Regions from separate parts of the Kitasatospora sp. NPDC002227 genome, predicted to be linked through region 1. Evidence: riboswitches for the same ligand, from Rfam matches in the RefSeq annotation. Region 1 holds a riboswitch; the other holds the start of a gene.
What was found. Region 1 has a riboswitch for glycine ahead of gcvP (aminomethyl-transferring glycine dehydrogenase). Riboswitches for the same ligand answer to the same signal wherever they lie in the genome.
Positions count from the first base shown of each region.

Region 1 (7,701 bases):
GGTTCACGCCGGCCGGGAAGACGGCCTCCTGGCGGGTGTAGCCGTGCGCCCACTCGCCGGCCAGGGTGGCCGCGGTGTGCGGGGCGTTGCGCAGCGGGTTGTCCTCCGCGGCCCACTCGCCCGAGCCGACCTTCTCGATCTCGGCGCGGATCTCGATCATCGCCTCGCAGAAGCGGTCGATCTCGTGCAGGTCCTCGGACTCGGTCGGCTCGATCATGAGCGTGCCGGCCACCGGGAAAGACATGGTCGGCGCGTGGAAGCCGTAGTCGATCAGGCGCTTGGCGATGTCGTCCACCGTCACACCGGTCTCCTTGGAGAGCGGGCGCAGGTCGATGATGCACTCGTGCGCCACCAGGCCGCCGGGGCCGGTGTAGAGCACCGGGAAGTGCGGGGCCAGGCGCTTGGCGATGTAGTTGGCGTTCAGCACGGCGACCTGGGTCGCGTGCTTGAGGCCCTCGCCGCCCATCAGGCGCACGTACGACCAGGAGATCGGCAGGATGGCCGCCGAGCCCCACGGCGCGGCCGAGATCGGGCCGACACCGGTGGCCGGGCCCGCCTCCGCCTGCAGCGGGTGGTTGGGCAGGTACGGCGCGAGGTGCGCGCGCACCGCGACCGGGCCGACGCCCGGGCCGCCGCCGCCGTGCGGGATGCAGAAGGTCTTGTGCAGGTTCAGGTGCGAGACGTCCGCGCCGAACTTGCCCGGCTTGGCGAGGCCGACCAGGGCGTTCAGGTTGGCACCGTCCACGTACACCTGGCCGCCGGCCTCGTGCACCATGGCGCAGATCTGGGTGATCTCGGTCTCGTACACGCCGTGGGTGGACGGGTAGGTGACCATGAGCACCGAGAGCTGGTCGCGGTGCTGCTCGATCTTGGCCTTGAGGTCCTCGACGTCCACGTCGCCGTCGACCAGGGTCTTGACCACGACGACGCGCATGCCGGCCATCACGGCGGAGGCGGCGTTGGTGCCGTGCGCCGAGGAGGGGATCAGGCAGACGTCACGCTGGGTGTCGCCGTTGGCGTGGTGGTAGGCGCGCACGGCCAGCAGGCCGGCGAGCTCGCCCTGGGAGCCGGCGTTCGGCTGGATCGAGACGGCGTCGTAGCCGGTGACCTCGACGAGCTGCTGCTCCAGGCCGCGGATCAGGGTGAGGAAGCCCGCCGCCTGGTCGATCGGCGCGAAGGGGTGCAGCTGGCCGAACTCGGGCCAGGTGACCGGCTCCATCTCGGTGGTCGCGTTGAGCTTCATGGTGCAGGAGCCCAGCGGGATCATGCCGCGGTCCAGCGCGTAGTCCCGGTCCGACAGGCGGCGCAGGTAGCGCAGCATGGCGGTCTCGGAGCGGTGGCTGTGGAAGACCGGGTGGGTCAGGTACTCGTCCTCGCGCAGCAGCGCGGCCGGCAGCGCGTCGGCGGTCTCGGCGACCTCCGCGGCGCTGACGCCGAAGGCGGCCCAGACGGCGGCCAGGTGCTCGCGGGTGGTGGTCTCGTCGCAGGAGACGGAGATCAGGTCCGCGCCGTCCTGGTAGACGTTGACGCCGTTCGCGCGGGCGGCGGCGGCGATCTCGGCGGCCTTGCCGGGGACGCGCGCGGTGACGGTGTCGAAGAACTCGCCGGCGGTCAGCTCGACGCCACCGGCGCGCAGGCCCTCGGCCAGCGCGGCGGCGTAGCGGTGGGTGCGGCGGGCGATGTCGGCCAGGCCGTCGGGGCCGTGGTAGACGGCGTACATCGAGGCCATCACGGCCAGCAGCACCTGGGCGGTGCAGATGTTGGAGGTGGCCTTCTCGCGGCGGATGTGCTGCTCGCGGGTCTGCAGCGCCAGGCGGTAGGCGCGGTTGCCGTCGGCGTCGACGGAGACGCCGACCAGGCGGCCGGGCAGGTTGCGGGCGTACTCGGCGCGCACGGCCAGGTAGCCGGCGTGCGGGCCGCCGAAGCCCATCGGCACGCCGAAGCGCTGCGAGGTGCCGCAGGCGATGTCGGCGCCGAGCGAGCCGGGCGACTTGAGCAGGGTCAGCGCCAGCAGGTCGGCGGCGACCGCGACGACCGCACCCAGGCCGTGGGCCTGCTCGATCACCGGGGCGAGGTCGCGGACCGCGCCGGAGGCGCCGGGGTACTGCAGCAGCACACCGAAGACGCCGCGCTCGGCGATCTCGGCCGGGATGCCCTCGGCGAGGTCGGCGACGACGACCTCGACACCGGTCGGCTCCGCGCGGGTCTGGATCACCGCGACGGTCTGCGGCAGGGTGTCGGCGTCGATCAGGAAGACACCGCCCTTGACCTTGGTGACGCGGCGGGCCAGCGCCATCGCCTCGGCGGCGGCGGTGCCCTCGTCGAGCAGCGAGGAGCCGGAGGTGTCCAGGCCGGTCAGGTCGGCGACCAGGGTCTGGAAGTTGAGCAGCGCCTCCAGGCGGCCCTGCGAGATCTCCGGCTGGTACGGCGTGTACGCGGTGTACCAGGCCGGGTTCTCGAGCACGTTGCGCAGGATCACCGGCGGGGTGAAGGTGCCGTAGTAGCCGAGGCCGATCATCGGCTGCAGCACGGTGTTGCGCGAGGCCAGCTCGCGCAGCTCGGCGAGCACCTGGGCCTCGCTGCGCCCGGCGGGCAGGTCGAGGGCGGTGAGGCTGCGGATGGCCTCGGGCACGGCGGCGTCGGCGAGCTCGTCGAGCGAGCCGTAACCGACGAACGCCAGCATCTTGTCCTGGGCGGCGGCGTCGGGGCCGATGTGGCGGGACTCGAAGGGGCTGGCCTGCTCAAGCTGGGTGAGCGTCGCTTCGGTGGTCGGCTGGGCGTTCATGGGGGTCGAGGCCTCCTGGTCACGGACCGGCGGGGGTGCGCACACCGGAGGGCCCGATTGCCGCTGTGGGGCAGCGACGGCTCCCTGGGTACGACCCGACAGGCCTCCCCCTCTGTCATCGGTACCTGAGAGCTTCGCCCGCACGCGACGCCGGAGCGCCCCGTCGGCTTGCACCGTCGGTGAGGGCGGTGGCGTCGGCTCCCTGGCCGTCGACACTGCCCTGCTTTCCAGAGTGACCTATCCCACACGGTACGGATGCCTGAGAGATTCCGGGGAGGGTTTGCTCCTTCGGCGCCCCGTCTCCGCAGTTCACGGGGGTCGGGGACTCTCCCGCGCGGGCTCGGCGGTCGCGCCCAGGGTACCAGCGCGGCAGGCGCTGATCACCGGCGCTGTCAGGTCGGACGGCCCAGCTCGGAGCACTCCCGAACGGCCCAACCCCTGCCCGGACGGCGGTATCCGGCTCGCTGCCACCCGTTTGATGGCTTTTCGTATGAAATGGCAGCCGGACAGCTCCGCCGGCCGCCGGCCGACCGACCTTTCCCGGAGCAACCCGCACTGGAGGACAACGTGCAGACCGATATCGATCCGCGCGACCTGATCGGACACAAGGCGGTCGACCGGAACGGTGACAAGATCGGCACGGTCGACGAGGTGTACCTCGACGACGCGACGGGCGAGCCCGAGTGGGCCGCCGTGCGGACCGGGATCTTCGGGCGGGACGCCTTCGTCCCGCTGACCACCAGCGAGTTCTCCGGCGAGGAGCTCAAGGTCCCCTACGACAAGGCCTTGATCAAGGACTCGCCGGACTTCGGCGTGGGCCAGCACCTCTCCCCCGCCCAGGAGCTCCAGCTCTACCGCTACTACGGGCTGGAGACCACCTCCTCCGCCCCGCCCCCCGCGGCCGGCACCACCTCCGCCGACCACGACTTCGGCACCGTGCAGACCGCCGTCCCCCCGGCGACCACCACCGCTGCCGCAGCCACCGCAGCCGCAGCCACCCCGGCCGCGGTCACCCCGCCCCCGAACCCCTCTCCCGCTCCGTTGATGCCCGAGGCGACCACCATGGCGTTCACCACCCCCGTCCGCGACCACGACAAGTCCGCCCCCGCCGCGCCGATGCGCCCGGTCAACTCCGCCACCTCCCCGACCCTCGAACGGCCCGCGGCCCCGATGCCCTCGGCCGAGACCAGCGCGCCGAGCGGCCCGGTCGAGATCACCTGCCGCGAGGAGCGGCTCGACATCACCACCGAGTGGGCGGTCACCTACACCGCCCGGCTGCGCAAGTACGTCACCAGCGAGGCCGTCGAACGGCACGTCCCGGTGGTGCGCGAGCGGGTCCGGGTCGAGCGGGTGCCGGTCAGCGACGGCGAGCGGGACGCGCTCACCCAGGAGGAGATCGCCGAGGCGGTCGAGGAGGTGACCCTGCAGGAGGAGCGGCCGGTGGTGCACAAGTACCTGGTGCCGATCGAGCGGGTCCGCCTGGTGGTCGAGCGCTACACCGACGATCACGTGATCCGCGAGGAGCTGCGCCGCGAGCACGTGGAGATCCAGGACGGCCCTGACGCACCCGAAGCCCACGAACCGCCGCAGTGACCCCGCCCCAAGGGCCCCGGCGCCGCCGGGGCCCTTGGCGTACCGTCAGGGCCGCTCCGCCAAAGCTTCATCGGTCGATATTTGACACACTGAACTATCGGGGTGCATGGTTACTTCAGTTCATTCACTTTTCCCCGGCACAAGCGACCACCGCAGGCCGGGATCGAACTGGAGGAAGTCACCGTGAGTGAGGCACCACAGCCCACCGCCACGGCCCCCAAGCCGAGCAGTGCCCGCGTGCTCCCAGCCCTCGTGCTGGCCATGCTGGCGTTCAGCGTGGTGCAGACCGCGGTCGTCCCGATCCTGCCCTCGCTGGCCAAGGAGCTGAAGGTCAGCGGCTCCAACATCACCTGGCTGATGACGGCGAACCTGCTGTCCGCGGCCGTCCTGACCCCGCTGCTCGGCCGCTTCGGCGACCTGCGCGGGCGCAAGCCGGTGCTGCTGATCTCGCTGGCCGGCCTGGTCGCCGGGTCCGCCCTGGCGGTCAGCACCCACTCCTTCACCTGGCTGGTCGTCGCCCGCGTGCTGCAGGGCGCCGGCGGTGGCGTGCTGCCGCTGGCCATCAGCATCGTCCGTGACGAGCTGCCCCGCGAGAAGGTCACCGGCGGCGTCGCCGCGATCTCGGCCTCGATGGGCGTCGGCTCCGGCCTCGGCCTGGTCGCCACCGGTCTGCTGCTCGAGCACTGGAGCTACCAGTCCATCTTCTGGATGGGCCTGATCTTCGGCCTGATCGCCGTCGGCCTGGTCGTCCTGCGCGTCCCGAGCGACCCGGTGGTCGACAAGGAGGGTGGCGCCGACCCGCTCGGCGCGATCACCCTGGCCGGCTGGCTCTCCGCGCTGCTGATCGCCGTCAGCCGGGGCAACGAGTGGGGCTGGACCGCCACCAAGACCCTCGGCCTGTTCGCCGTCGCGGCCGTGGTCGCCCTGGTCTGGATCATCATCGAGGTCAAGGTCAAGCACCCGCTGGTCGACATGAAGATGATGGCCCGCCCGGCCGTCGCCTTCACCAACATCTCCGGCCTGCTGATCGGCTTCGGGATGTACGGCTCCTTCATGGTCATCAGCAACTTCGCCCAGACCCCGCAGAAGTTCACCCACTACGGCTTCACCGCGACCGTCCTGCACGCCGGTGTCATGCTGCTGCCCTCCGCCGTCGGCTCGATGCTCGCCGCCCCGGTGGGTGCCCTGCTGATCGGCCGCCGCGGCCCGCGTCTGCCGCTGGTCCTCGGTGGCGTGCTGGGTGCGGCCTCGATGGCCTACCTGGCCCTGCGCCACAGCGCCGAGGGCGACATCTACCTCGCCTCCGCCGTCTTCGGTCTCGGCGTCGGCCTGGCCTACGCGGCCATGCCCGCCTACATCAACGGCGCCGTCCCGGCCGAGCAGTCCGGCATCGCCAACGGCATGAACGCCGTGCTGCGCACCGTCGGTGGCGCCATCGGCACCGCCGTGATGGCCGCCATCCTGACCGGCGACACCATCAAGGGCCTGCCGATCCCGCTGCCCACCCTGGACGCCTACAAGAGCGCGTTCTGGACGGCGGGCGTCATGTGCCTGATCGCCGGCCTGGTGCCCTTCGCCATCCGCCGCATCAAGCCCGCCCTCACCACCCCGGCTCCGGCTGACACCCGCGAGCCCGCCAAGACCGGCGTCTGACAGGGACGCCCAGCCGAGCGCCAAGGGACAGGGCGCCCGGCCCCGGGCCACAGCGGTCGACGAGGGCATCGCGACCAGCCACGAGCCCGGCCCCGGAGGCCCCGCACCTTGCACACCAGGTGCGGGGCCTCCGGGCATCCCGGCAGGCACCACCCCCAGGGCCGGACCGGCCGCGCCTGCGGGCGCTCCTCGCCCCGGCGCCGCCCCCGAATTGCGGCCCCCACCCTGGCCCGGGCCCGGCCCTGCTCGCTATGCTCGCCCGCCAAGCGGCACGCCGACCCCAGGGAGCCCACCGGTGCAGGACGCCAGCGAGAACACCCACCGCGCGCTCACCCTCGGCCTGCCGATCGGCCTCGGCGCCCTGATCCTCGCCGGAGTCGGCGGTATGGCCCTGCTCAGCGGCAACGCCCCGCACACCGCCGCGCCGCGGCCGGCCGTCACCAGCCCGTCGCTCTCCCCCGAACCGAGCCTCTCCCCCAGCCCTTCGCCCAGCTCCTCGCCCAGCAGTCCGCCGCCCCCGGCCGCCTCGCCGAGCGCGACACCGCCTCCGCCTCAGCCCTCCGCCTCGCCCCACCGCACGCCGACGACGGCTCCCCGGCCCGCCACCGACACGCCGCTGCCGCACCCCACCGTCACCCACCCGCGCCCGCAGCCGAGCTCCTGCCCGCCCGGGCAGATACTCCTGCACACCGGCACCGGCACCGAGTGCGTCACCCTGGTCCACCCGTCCCCACTGCCACGGACCACACCCCCGCTCGTCCCGGCCGGCTGAGCGGCGTCAGTCGAGGGCGAGGCGCTTGTTGAGCGCCTCGCCGGAGGGCAGGGGGTCGATGAAGTTGTGCAGGAAGGCGAGCAGCGCGTCGGTGTCCAGGCCCTCGGAGGCGGCGTCCATCGAGGCGTAGAGGAAGTCCTCGATCTCGGCGACCGCGGTCGCCAGGCGCCGCCCCTCGGGGGTGAGGCTGAGCTGGAGGTAGCGGCGGTCGTCGGCGTCCGTGCGGCGCTCGACCAGCCCGGCCGCCACGACGCGTTCGACCAGCCGGCTCGGGTTGGTGCCGCTCTCGCACACCAGGAGCTGCCCGAGTCCGTTGAGGCTCAAGGTGCCGTGCTGCTGGAGCAGGCGCAGCACCTCGGCCTGCGACGGCGTGATGCCGTGGGGCTTGAGAGCCTGGATCAGCAGCCGGTTGCCTTCGCGCTGGGCCGCCAGGATCGCGAACCTCAGGTGTTCGGCCTTACGCATCAGCATCCTGTCGGGTGCCCGCCTGACCGGCGAGGAAGTCGTTGACGGCCGCAGCGTAACTGACGGGGTGCGAGAACCTGAACATGTGGCCGGTGCGCGGCAGCACGACCTCCCGGGCGTCGGGGATGCCCGCGAGCATGACCTTGGAGGCGTCCTCGCCGATCAGCACGTCGTGAGAGGGCGTCAGGAGCAGGGTCGGGACGTGGACCCGGCCCAGCGCGTGGACGTGGTCGGCGGTGAGGACGGCCCGCAGGCGGGCGCCGAAGGAGGTGGCCGGGGTGTTGTCGAGGAACAGCTCACGGCTGCGCGCCTCGGTCCAGGGCACCTCGCCCTCGCCGTCGAACGGGGAGGCCAGGCGGTGGGCGTGGGCCCGCAGGGTCAGCTGCCGGTAGAGCGGCCCGCGCGCCTTGCCGATCACCCGCATCAGGGCCTT
Region 1 is NZ_JBEOWY010000076.1:9,563-17,263, forward strand. It holds gene gcvP (aminomethyl-transferring glycine dehydrogenase) at 1-2,785, opposite strand, end outside; glycine riboswitch at 2,891-3,021, opposite strand; glycine riboswitch at 3,023-3,128, opposite strand; gene ABT095_RS36770 (PRC and DUF2382 domain-containing protein) at 3,353-4,378, shown strand; gene ABT095_RS36775 (MFS transporter) at 4,562-6,031, shown strand; gene ABT095_RS36780 (hypothetical protein) at 6,327-6,803, shown strand; gene ABT095_RS36785 (MarR family winged helix-turn-helix transcriptional regulator) at 6,810-7,268, opposite strand; gene ABT095_RS36790 (alpha/beta fold hydrolase) at 7,261-7,701, opposite strand, start outside.

Region 2 (7,701 bases), on a different contig from region 1:
CCAGGTCGGGGACGAGCTTCAGGCCGTCCTTGCCCGGCTTGCCGTCGAAGGCGAGCAGGGTGCGGGCGTAGTAGCGCTCGAAGTTCCACACCGAGGCGTAGTAGGCACGGCCCGGGTCCATCGAGTCGGCGTCGGTGCTCGTCCAGAGGTTGAGCGTGCCGCCCTTCTTGTCGGAGGGGTTCAGCACCTTGTCGACGGCGGCGTTGAAGCCGCCCTGCGCCGAAGCACCGGCCGACGGGCTGGTGCCGCCGCTCTTGGAGCCGCCACAGGCCGAGATGGTGAGAGCCAGCGTCGCCGCGAGGGCGGCGGCGGCAAGCGTCCGGTTACGCGTCATGGGTACTGATTCCTCCTGGAGAAGTGCGGGCCTGAGCGGTCCGCCGGGGGTGGGTGAAACCCCCGAGAACAGTGGGATCGGGCGGGGCCGATCGAGGGGCTGTGAAGCGGGCTCAGTTGCCCTTGGGGTCGAGCGCGTCGCGCAGGCCGTCACCGAAGAGGTTGAAGGCGAGCACGGTGACGAAGATCGCCAGACCCGGGATGACCATGTAGGTCGGGTCGGACTGGTAGATCCCGATGGCGTCGTTGAGCATCTGGCCCCAGGAGGGGGTCGGCGGCTTGACACCGGCACCGAGGAAGCTGAGCGCGGCCTCGCTGAGGATGTTGGTCGGGATGATCAGCGTCATGTAGACGAGGATCGGAGCGACCAGGTTGGGCAGCAGTTCCTTGAGCAGGATGTGGCCGCTGCCGGCACCGAGGCTGCGGGCGGCGTCGATGTACTCGCGCTCGCGCAGCGACATCACCTGCCCGCGCACGATGCGGCCGATGTACGGCCAGCCGAAGAAGCCGATGACGACGACCAGGATGACCATCCGCAGGAACGAACCGCTGAGACCGATCAGGTCGTTGGGCATCACCGAGATCAGCGCGATGGAGAAGAGCAGCTGCGGGAAGGCCAGCAGCACGTCCATGACCCGGCTGATGACGGAGTCGATCCAGCCGCCGAAGAAGCCGGCGGCCATGCCGAGGAGGACACCGATCACGGTGGAGAGGGCGGCGGCGGAGAAGGCCACGCCGAGCGAGACCCGGGCGCCGTAGACGACCCGGCTGAAGACGTCGCGGCCGAACTTCGGGTCGACGCCGAGCCAGAAGTCGCCGCTGATGCCGCCGTAGGCGCCGTTGGGCAGACCGAGGTCCGGGTTGATCTGGTCCGGGTGCGGTTCGTCCACCGGGTGGCCGAACAGCGAGATGATCACCGGCGCGAAGATCGCCACCAGAATCAGCAGGACCACCACGGCGCCGCCGAAGAGCGCGACCTTGTCGCGCTTCAGGCGGGCCCAGGCGATCTTGCCGGGCGAGCGGCCCTCGATCTTCTTCGGCGCGGCTACGGAGGCGGCCTCAGGCCCGGCCTCGGCGGCGGAGCCGGTGGTCTCGGTGGGTGTGGTCATGAGTCAGTTCGTTCCCCTCGCCGACGGTGGCCGGCCCACGGTGTCCTGGACGTGCGCGGAGGGCCGGACCCGGTCCGGGCCCGGTGCCGAGGACGGTCCGGTTGTTCGCGACTGTGCGGTGCGGTGCGTCGGTGCGGTGGTGCCGTCGCCAGGTGGCTGCGGCGGTGCAGATCGATGTCAGGGGTCCCCGCGGTGCCGGCGCGCGTTGTGGGGGCGCGGCGGTCGGGGCGGGGGGTGGTGCAAGGCAGTGAAGAGGTGGAGCGTCACAGAATTTCTGTAGTTCAGGCTGCGCGTTGGGCCCTCGTGGGGCTGGTCCCGCGCACTGCACTGCGGAGACTCTCCGTCATCGGAGCAGCGTTCCGCCAGACCTGGCTGCCGAAGGATGCCCAACTGTGATCTGTCGGCATGCATCGGTGATCTTGCCGCATAACGCTCTTCACACAGCTGTTACCGGCGGGGCCGGGCGCCTACGACCGAGATGACTGCGGCTCAGCTCCATCGCATGCGAAGGGAGTTCAGTGCTGGGGCGGAGGCCAGCCGTAGCCCGGGCGCGGCGCGGCCTCGCGGTCGTAGAACGGGCGGGCCTGGGCGCGCATCCACAGCGCCACCGGGTCGTAGTCGTCGGCCAGCAGCACGGTCGAGACCGAGAGGCCCTCCGGAGCGTGCCCGAGCGCACGCTGCACCAGCGCCCGGACGGCCTCCACCGCGGGGGGTGAGGCGTCGTAGAGGTCGAGGCCGATCGCCAGGTACTCCCCGCCGAGCACCGGGCGCACCCAGGCGGCCCGCAGCGCCCGCAGGCACGACAGCTCGGCCCCCTGCTGGGCCAGCACGGCGTAGAACTGCGGCGCGTTCAGCTGCGGCTCGCTCAGCTGCAGCGGGCCGGCCGGCAGCCGGTCGAGCCCGGCGGCCACCCGGCGCAGGTCGGCCCAGGGGATACCGACCCCGCCGCCGGGCGCGTGCGGGTTGAGCCACAGGCCCCAGCGGGTGCGGTAGAGGGCACTGGCGATCTCGGTGCCGGGGATCACCTCGTGCGCCCGGGCCCAGCCGGAGGCGGCCAGCTGCTCGGCGGAGGTGACGGCGGGGGCGTAGCCGAGCCCGCCGATCTCCATGTTCCCGTACTGCGCGTCGGGGCTGCCGGGCTGTCCGTGCCACAGCAGCATCCACACCTCGCCCTCGGCGAGCGCGCGGAGCAGCTGTTCGTACGCCTCGTACCGCTCTGGCGCGACCTCACGCATGGCGCGCTCCAGCGCACCGCCGCCCGTCGCACTCACCCTGATGCCTTTCGCTCAACGACCGCGCGGCTAACCGCGCGCGTAGAAGGGTCTCACCCGGGTCAGCAACCACTCCACCACCGGGTCGGCGACCGCGTCGAGCAGCACCAGGTTGACGCCCCAGGGCGCCCCCGCGGTTCCGAGCGCGCGCCCGAGCGCGTCGTTGACCTGCGCCGGGTCGGCCGCCGCGTCCAGCTGGACGCCGACGTACAGCACGGCGCTCTCGCCCTCGACGCTGGCCAGCGCCCGGCGCGCGGTCAGCACGCCCGGCTGCTGGGTCAGTTCGGTGATGGCGGCGGCCAGGAAGGCGTACGGCTCCTCGTGCGGAGCCGGCTCGCGCAGGGCGACCCGGGCCCCGTCCGGCTGCTGCTGCCAGCGGTCCCCCTGCGGGCCCCGGCGCAGTTCGCCGACCCCCTCGGGTGGCACCGGGATGCCCACCGGGGCCTCGGGGTTGACGGCGATGCCCACCCCGAGCGGCAGTCCGCGGGCGAACTCCCAGGCCGGGGCGATGGCGAAGGGCATGCCGGGGGCGTGCCGCAGGAAGAGCTCCTGGGAGGAGAAGACGGGTACGTACGGTGCGCCCGCCAGCTCGATGGTGGGCAGGTCGAGCGCGTGGCCGTGGGGGTCGGCGCCGGCCGGCAGCGGGATCCAGATCTGGCTGCGCGCCAGCACCTCGATCACCCGGGGCGTGGCACCGGGGTCACCGAGCGCAGCCGTGAGCACCTGCTCGAGCTCGTTCGCGGGCCAGCCGCCGCCCTCGGTCGTCCAGCCCTGCGCCTGGGTCTCACCCGCCGGGTGTCCCATGCCACCGCCCCTCTGCCCGTCCGTGCCTCGGGGAGAGCCTATCGGCCCGAGCCGTGGCGGCGCCGGGGCTGTGACGGGGCCGTGGCGGGAGTGTGACCTGACAGCGGCGCCGGGCCCCTCTCCCCTCCCCAGCTCCGGGCATGCCATGATGGGCGCGTCCTCCCCGGGGGATGTCAACTCCATATTGGCCGCTCGAACCCGCGCGGGAGAGTCCGGAGTGCCCCCAGGGCACGGCCGGCGCCGAAGGAGCAAGTCCTCCCCGGAATCTCTCAGGCCCCCCTACCGCACGGGCTAGGCACATCTGGAAAGTGGACACGGCCGCGCCGTGCGCCCACCCACGGTGCAAGCCGCCATCCTTGTCCTTGCGGGCAAGTGTGGGCGGTGAAGCTCTCAGGTTGCGACGACAGATGGGGAGAAGCCGCCCCCGCATGCCCGTACGCAGGTCCACGCCCACAGCGTGGCGCCCCTGAGTGCCCAGCCAAGGAGCCATCCCGCCATGTCTGCACCCCGTCTGACCGCGCTCGACGCCCTGCACCGCTCGCTCGGTGCGACGATGACCGACTTCGCGGGCTGGGACATGCCGCTGCGCTACGGCAGCGAGCGCGAGGAGCACCTGGCCGTCCGTACCAAGGCTGGCCTCTTCGACCTCTCGCACATGGGCGAGATCACCGTGACCGGCCCGCAGGCCGGCGAGCTGCTCGACCACGCGCTGGTCGGCTTCATCTCCGCCCTCGGCGAGCTGCGCGCCCGCTACACCATGATCTGCCGCGAGGACGGCGGCATCCTGGACGACCTGATCGTCTACCGCACCGGTGAGACCGAGTACATGGTCGTCGCCAACGCCTCCAACGCCCAGGTCGTGCTCGACGCGCTGACCGAGCGCGCGGCCGGCTTCGACGCCGTGGTGCGCGACGACCGCGACGCCTACGCCCTGCTCGCCGTCCAGGGCCCGGAGGCCAACGGCATCCTCGCCTCGCAGACCGACGCCGACCTGCCCGGCCTCAAGTACTACGCCCTGCTGCCCGCCACCGTCTCGGGCAAGTCCGTCTGGCTGGCCCGCACCGGCTACACCGGCGAGGACGGCTTCGAGATCTTCTGCCGCCCCGAGGACGCCGAGCACCTGTGGCAGGCGCTGACCGAGGCGGGCGCCGGTGCGGGTCTCGTCCCCTGCGGCCTCTCCTGCCGCGACACGCTGCGCCTGGAGGCGGGCATGCCGCTGTACGGGCATGAGCTGAACACCGACCTCACCCCGTTCGACGCGGGCCTCGGCCGAGTGGTCCGCTTCGACAAGACCACCAACAACGGTGAGTTCGTCGGCCGCAAGGCCCTGGAGGCGGCCGCCGCCCAGGCCGAGACCAACCCCCCGCGCAAGCTGGTCGGCCTGGTCTCCGAGGGCAAGCGCGTCCCGCGCGCCGAGTACGGCGTGGTCAGCACCGATGGCACCCCGATCGGGCGGATCACCTCCGGCGCCCCCTCCCCCACCCTGGGCAAGCCGATCGCCATCGCGTACGTGGACGCCGCCCACGCCGAGCCCGGCACCGCCGTGGCCGTGGACGTCCGTGGCAAGCACGAGCCGGTCGAGGTCGTCGCGCTCCCGTTCTACAAGCGCGCCCGCTGAACCTGACCACGTCCCCTGTATGTCCGGTCCGCTCAGCGGACGGCTTCGCCCTACCCTCTTGCGATCCTGGAGAATGACGCCATGAGCAACCCCACCGACCTGAAGTACAGCAAGGAGCACGAGTGGCTGACGGCCGCCGAGGGCGGTGTGTCGACCATCGGCATCACCAAGCACGCGGCCGACGCGCTCGGTGACATCGTCTACGTCCAGCTCCCGGCCGTCGGTGACGAGGTCACCGCCGGTGAGACCTGTGGCGAGCTGGAGTCCACCAAGTCCGTCAGCGACCTGTTCTCGCCGGTCTCCGGCAAGGTCGTCGAGATCAACGACTCCGTCGTGGACGACCCGGCCTCGGTGAACAACGACCCGTTCGGCGACGCCTGGCTGTTCAAGGTCGAGGTCACCGCCGAGCAGGACGAGCTGCTCACCTCCGCCGAGTACGACGCCTTCATCGGCGCCTGAGCCTCCCGCTCGAACCGGGGCGGCCGCAGCGCGGCGGCCGCCCCTGCCTCCCCACGGTCCACACGACGGGAAGACCCACCATGACGGTTCTGAACCAGTCCCTGCACGCGCTCGACCCCGAGATCGCCGCCGCGGTCGACGCCGAGCTGCACCGCCAGCAGACCACCCTCGAGATGATCGCCTCCGAGAACTTCGCCCCCGTGGCGGTCATGGAGGCCCAGGGCTCGGTGCTGACCAACAAGTACGCCGAGGGCTACCCCGGCCGTCGCTACTACGGCGGCTGCGAGCACGTCGACGTGGCCGAGCAGATCGCGATCGACCGGGTCAAGGAGCTGTTCGGGGCCGAGTACGCCAACGTCCAGCCGCACTCCGGCGCCTCCGCCAACCAGGCCGCCCTGTTCGCCATCGCCCAGCCCGGCGACACCATCCTGGGCCTGGACCTGGCGCACGGCGGCCACCTGACCCACGGCATGCGGCTGAACTTCTCCGGCAAGCAGTTCAACGTGGTCGCGTACCACGTCGACGAGGCCGGCCTGGTCGACATGGCCGAGGTCGAGCGCCTCGCCAAGGAGCACCGCCCCAAGGTCATCATCGCGGGCTGGTCCGCCTACCCGCGCCAGCTGGACTTCGCCGAGTTCCGCCGGATCGCCGACGAGGTCGAGGCGTACCTCTGGGTCGACATGGCCCACTTCGCCGGCCTGGTCGCCGCCGGTCTGCACCCGAACCCGGTCCAGTACGCGGACGTGGTCACCTCCACTACGCACAAGACCCTGGGCGGCCCGCGCGGCGGCATCATCCTGGCCAAGCAGGAGTTCGCCAAGAAGCTCAACTCCTCGGTCTTCCCCGGCTTCCAGGGCGGCCCGCTGGAGCACGTGATCGCGGCCAAGGCCGTCTCCTTCAAGGTCGCCGCCTCGGCGGACTTCAAGGACCGCCAGCAGCGCACCCTGGAGGGCGCGAAGGCGCTCGCCGCCCGCCTGCTCGCCGACGACTGCACCGCCGCCGGCGTCTCCGTCCTCTCCGGCGGCACCGACGTGCACCTGGTCCTGGTCGACCTGCGCAACAGCGAGCTGGACGGCCAGCAGGCCGAGGACCGCCTGCACGAGGTCGGCATCACGGTCAACCGCAACGCCGTCCCGAACGACCCGCGCCCGCCGATGGTCACCTCCGGCCTGCGCATCGGCACCCCGGCCCTGGCCACCCGCGGCTTCCAGGCCGAGGACTTCCGCGAGGTCGCCGACGTCATCGCCGAGGCCCTGCTCCCGGGCTTCGACGAGGCCAAGGCCGCCGCGCTGAAGGCCCGCGTCACCGCGCTGGCCGACAAGCACCCGCTGTACCCGAACCTGTAACCAGGTCTTCCCCCGGAAGGCGCGGCCCCTACCCCCGCCTCGCCTTCCGAAACCTCGGGGCACCGCGCACACTGGAAGGTGGAGCGCGGTGCCCCGTCCCATGCTCCCCCTTAGTCCTTCCCACGAGACCAGACAAGGACGTCCCCCGTGGCGCTCAGCGTTTTCGACCTCTTCTCCATCGGCATCGGGCCCTCCAGCTCCCACACCGTCGGCCCGATGCGTGCGGCCCGGATGTTCGCCCGCCGCCTGAAGTCGGAGGGGCTGATCGCCGAGGTCACGGCCGTCCGCGCCGAACTCTTCGGCTCCCTCGGCGCCACCGGCCACGGCCACGGCACCCCGAAGGCCGTCCTGCTCGGCCTGGAGGGCCACTCCCCCCGCACCGTCGACGTCGACCAGGCCGACCTGGACGTCGAGCGGATCAAGGCCGAGAAGCGCCTGAAGCTGCTCGGCACCCACGAGATCGCCTTCGACGCGGACAGCCAGCTGATCCTGCACCGCCGCCGCTCCCTGCCGTACCACGCCAACGGCATGACCCTCTTCGCCTACGACGCGGCCGGGGTGCCCGTCCTGGAGAAGACCTACTACTCGGTCGGCGGCGGCTTCGTGGTCGACGAGGACGCGATCGGCGCCGACCGCGTGGTGCCCGACGACGCCCAGCTGCGCTACCCCTTCCGCACCGGCGAGGAGCTGCTGCGCCTCACCCGCGAGACCGGGCTCTCCATCTCCGGCCTGATGCTGGAGAACGAGAAGGCCTGGCGCAG
Region 2 is NZ_JBEOWY010000010.1:57,882-65,582, forward strand. It holds gene ABT095_RS11680 (ABC transporter substrate-binding protein) at 1-334, opposite strand, end outside; gene ABT095_RS11685 (ABC transporter permease) at 447-1,442, opposite strand; gene ABT095_RS11690 (enhanced serine sensitivity protein SseB C-terminal domain-containing protein) at 1,958-2,677, opposite strand; gene ABT095_RS11695 (enhanced serine sensitivity protein SseB) at 2,744-3,517, opposite strand; glycine riboswitch at 3,711-3,812, shown strand; gene gcvT (glycine cleavage system aminomethyltransferase GcvT) at 4,014-5,135, shown strand; gene gcvH (glycine cleavage system protein GcvH) at 5,217-5,594, shown strand; gene glyA (serine hydroxymethyltransferase) at 5,675-6,940, shown strand; gene ABT095_RS11715 (L-serine ammonia-lyase) at 7,088-7,701, shown strand, end outside.
Region 2: another riboswitch for glycine. It lies ahead of gcvT (glycine cleavage system aminomethyltransferase GcvT); the one in region 1 lies ahead of gcvP (aminomethyl-transferring glycine dehydrogenase).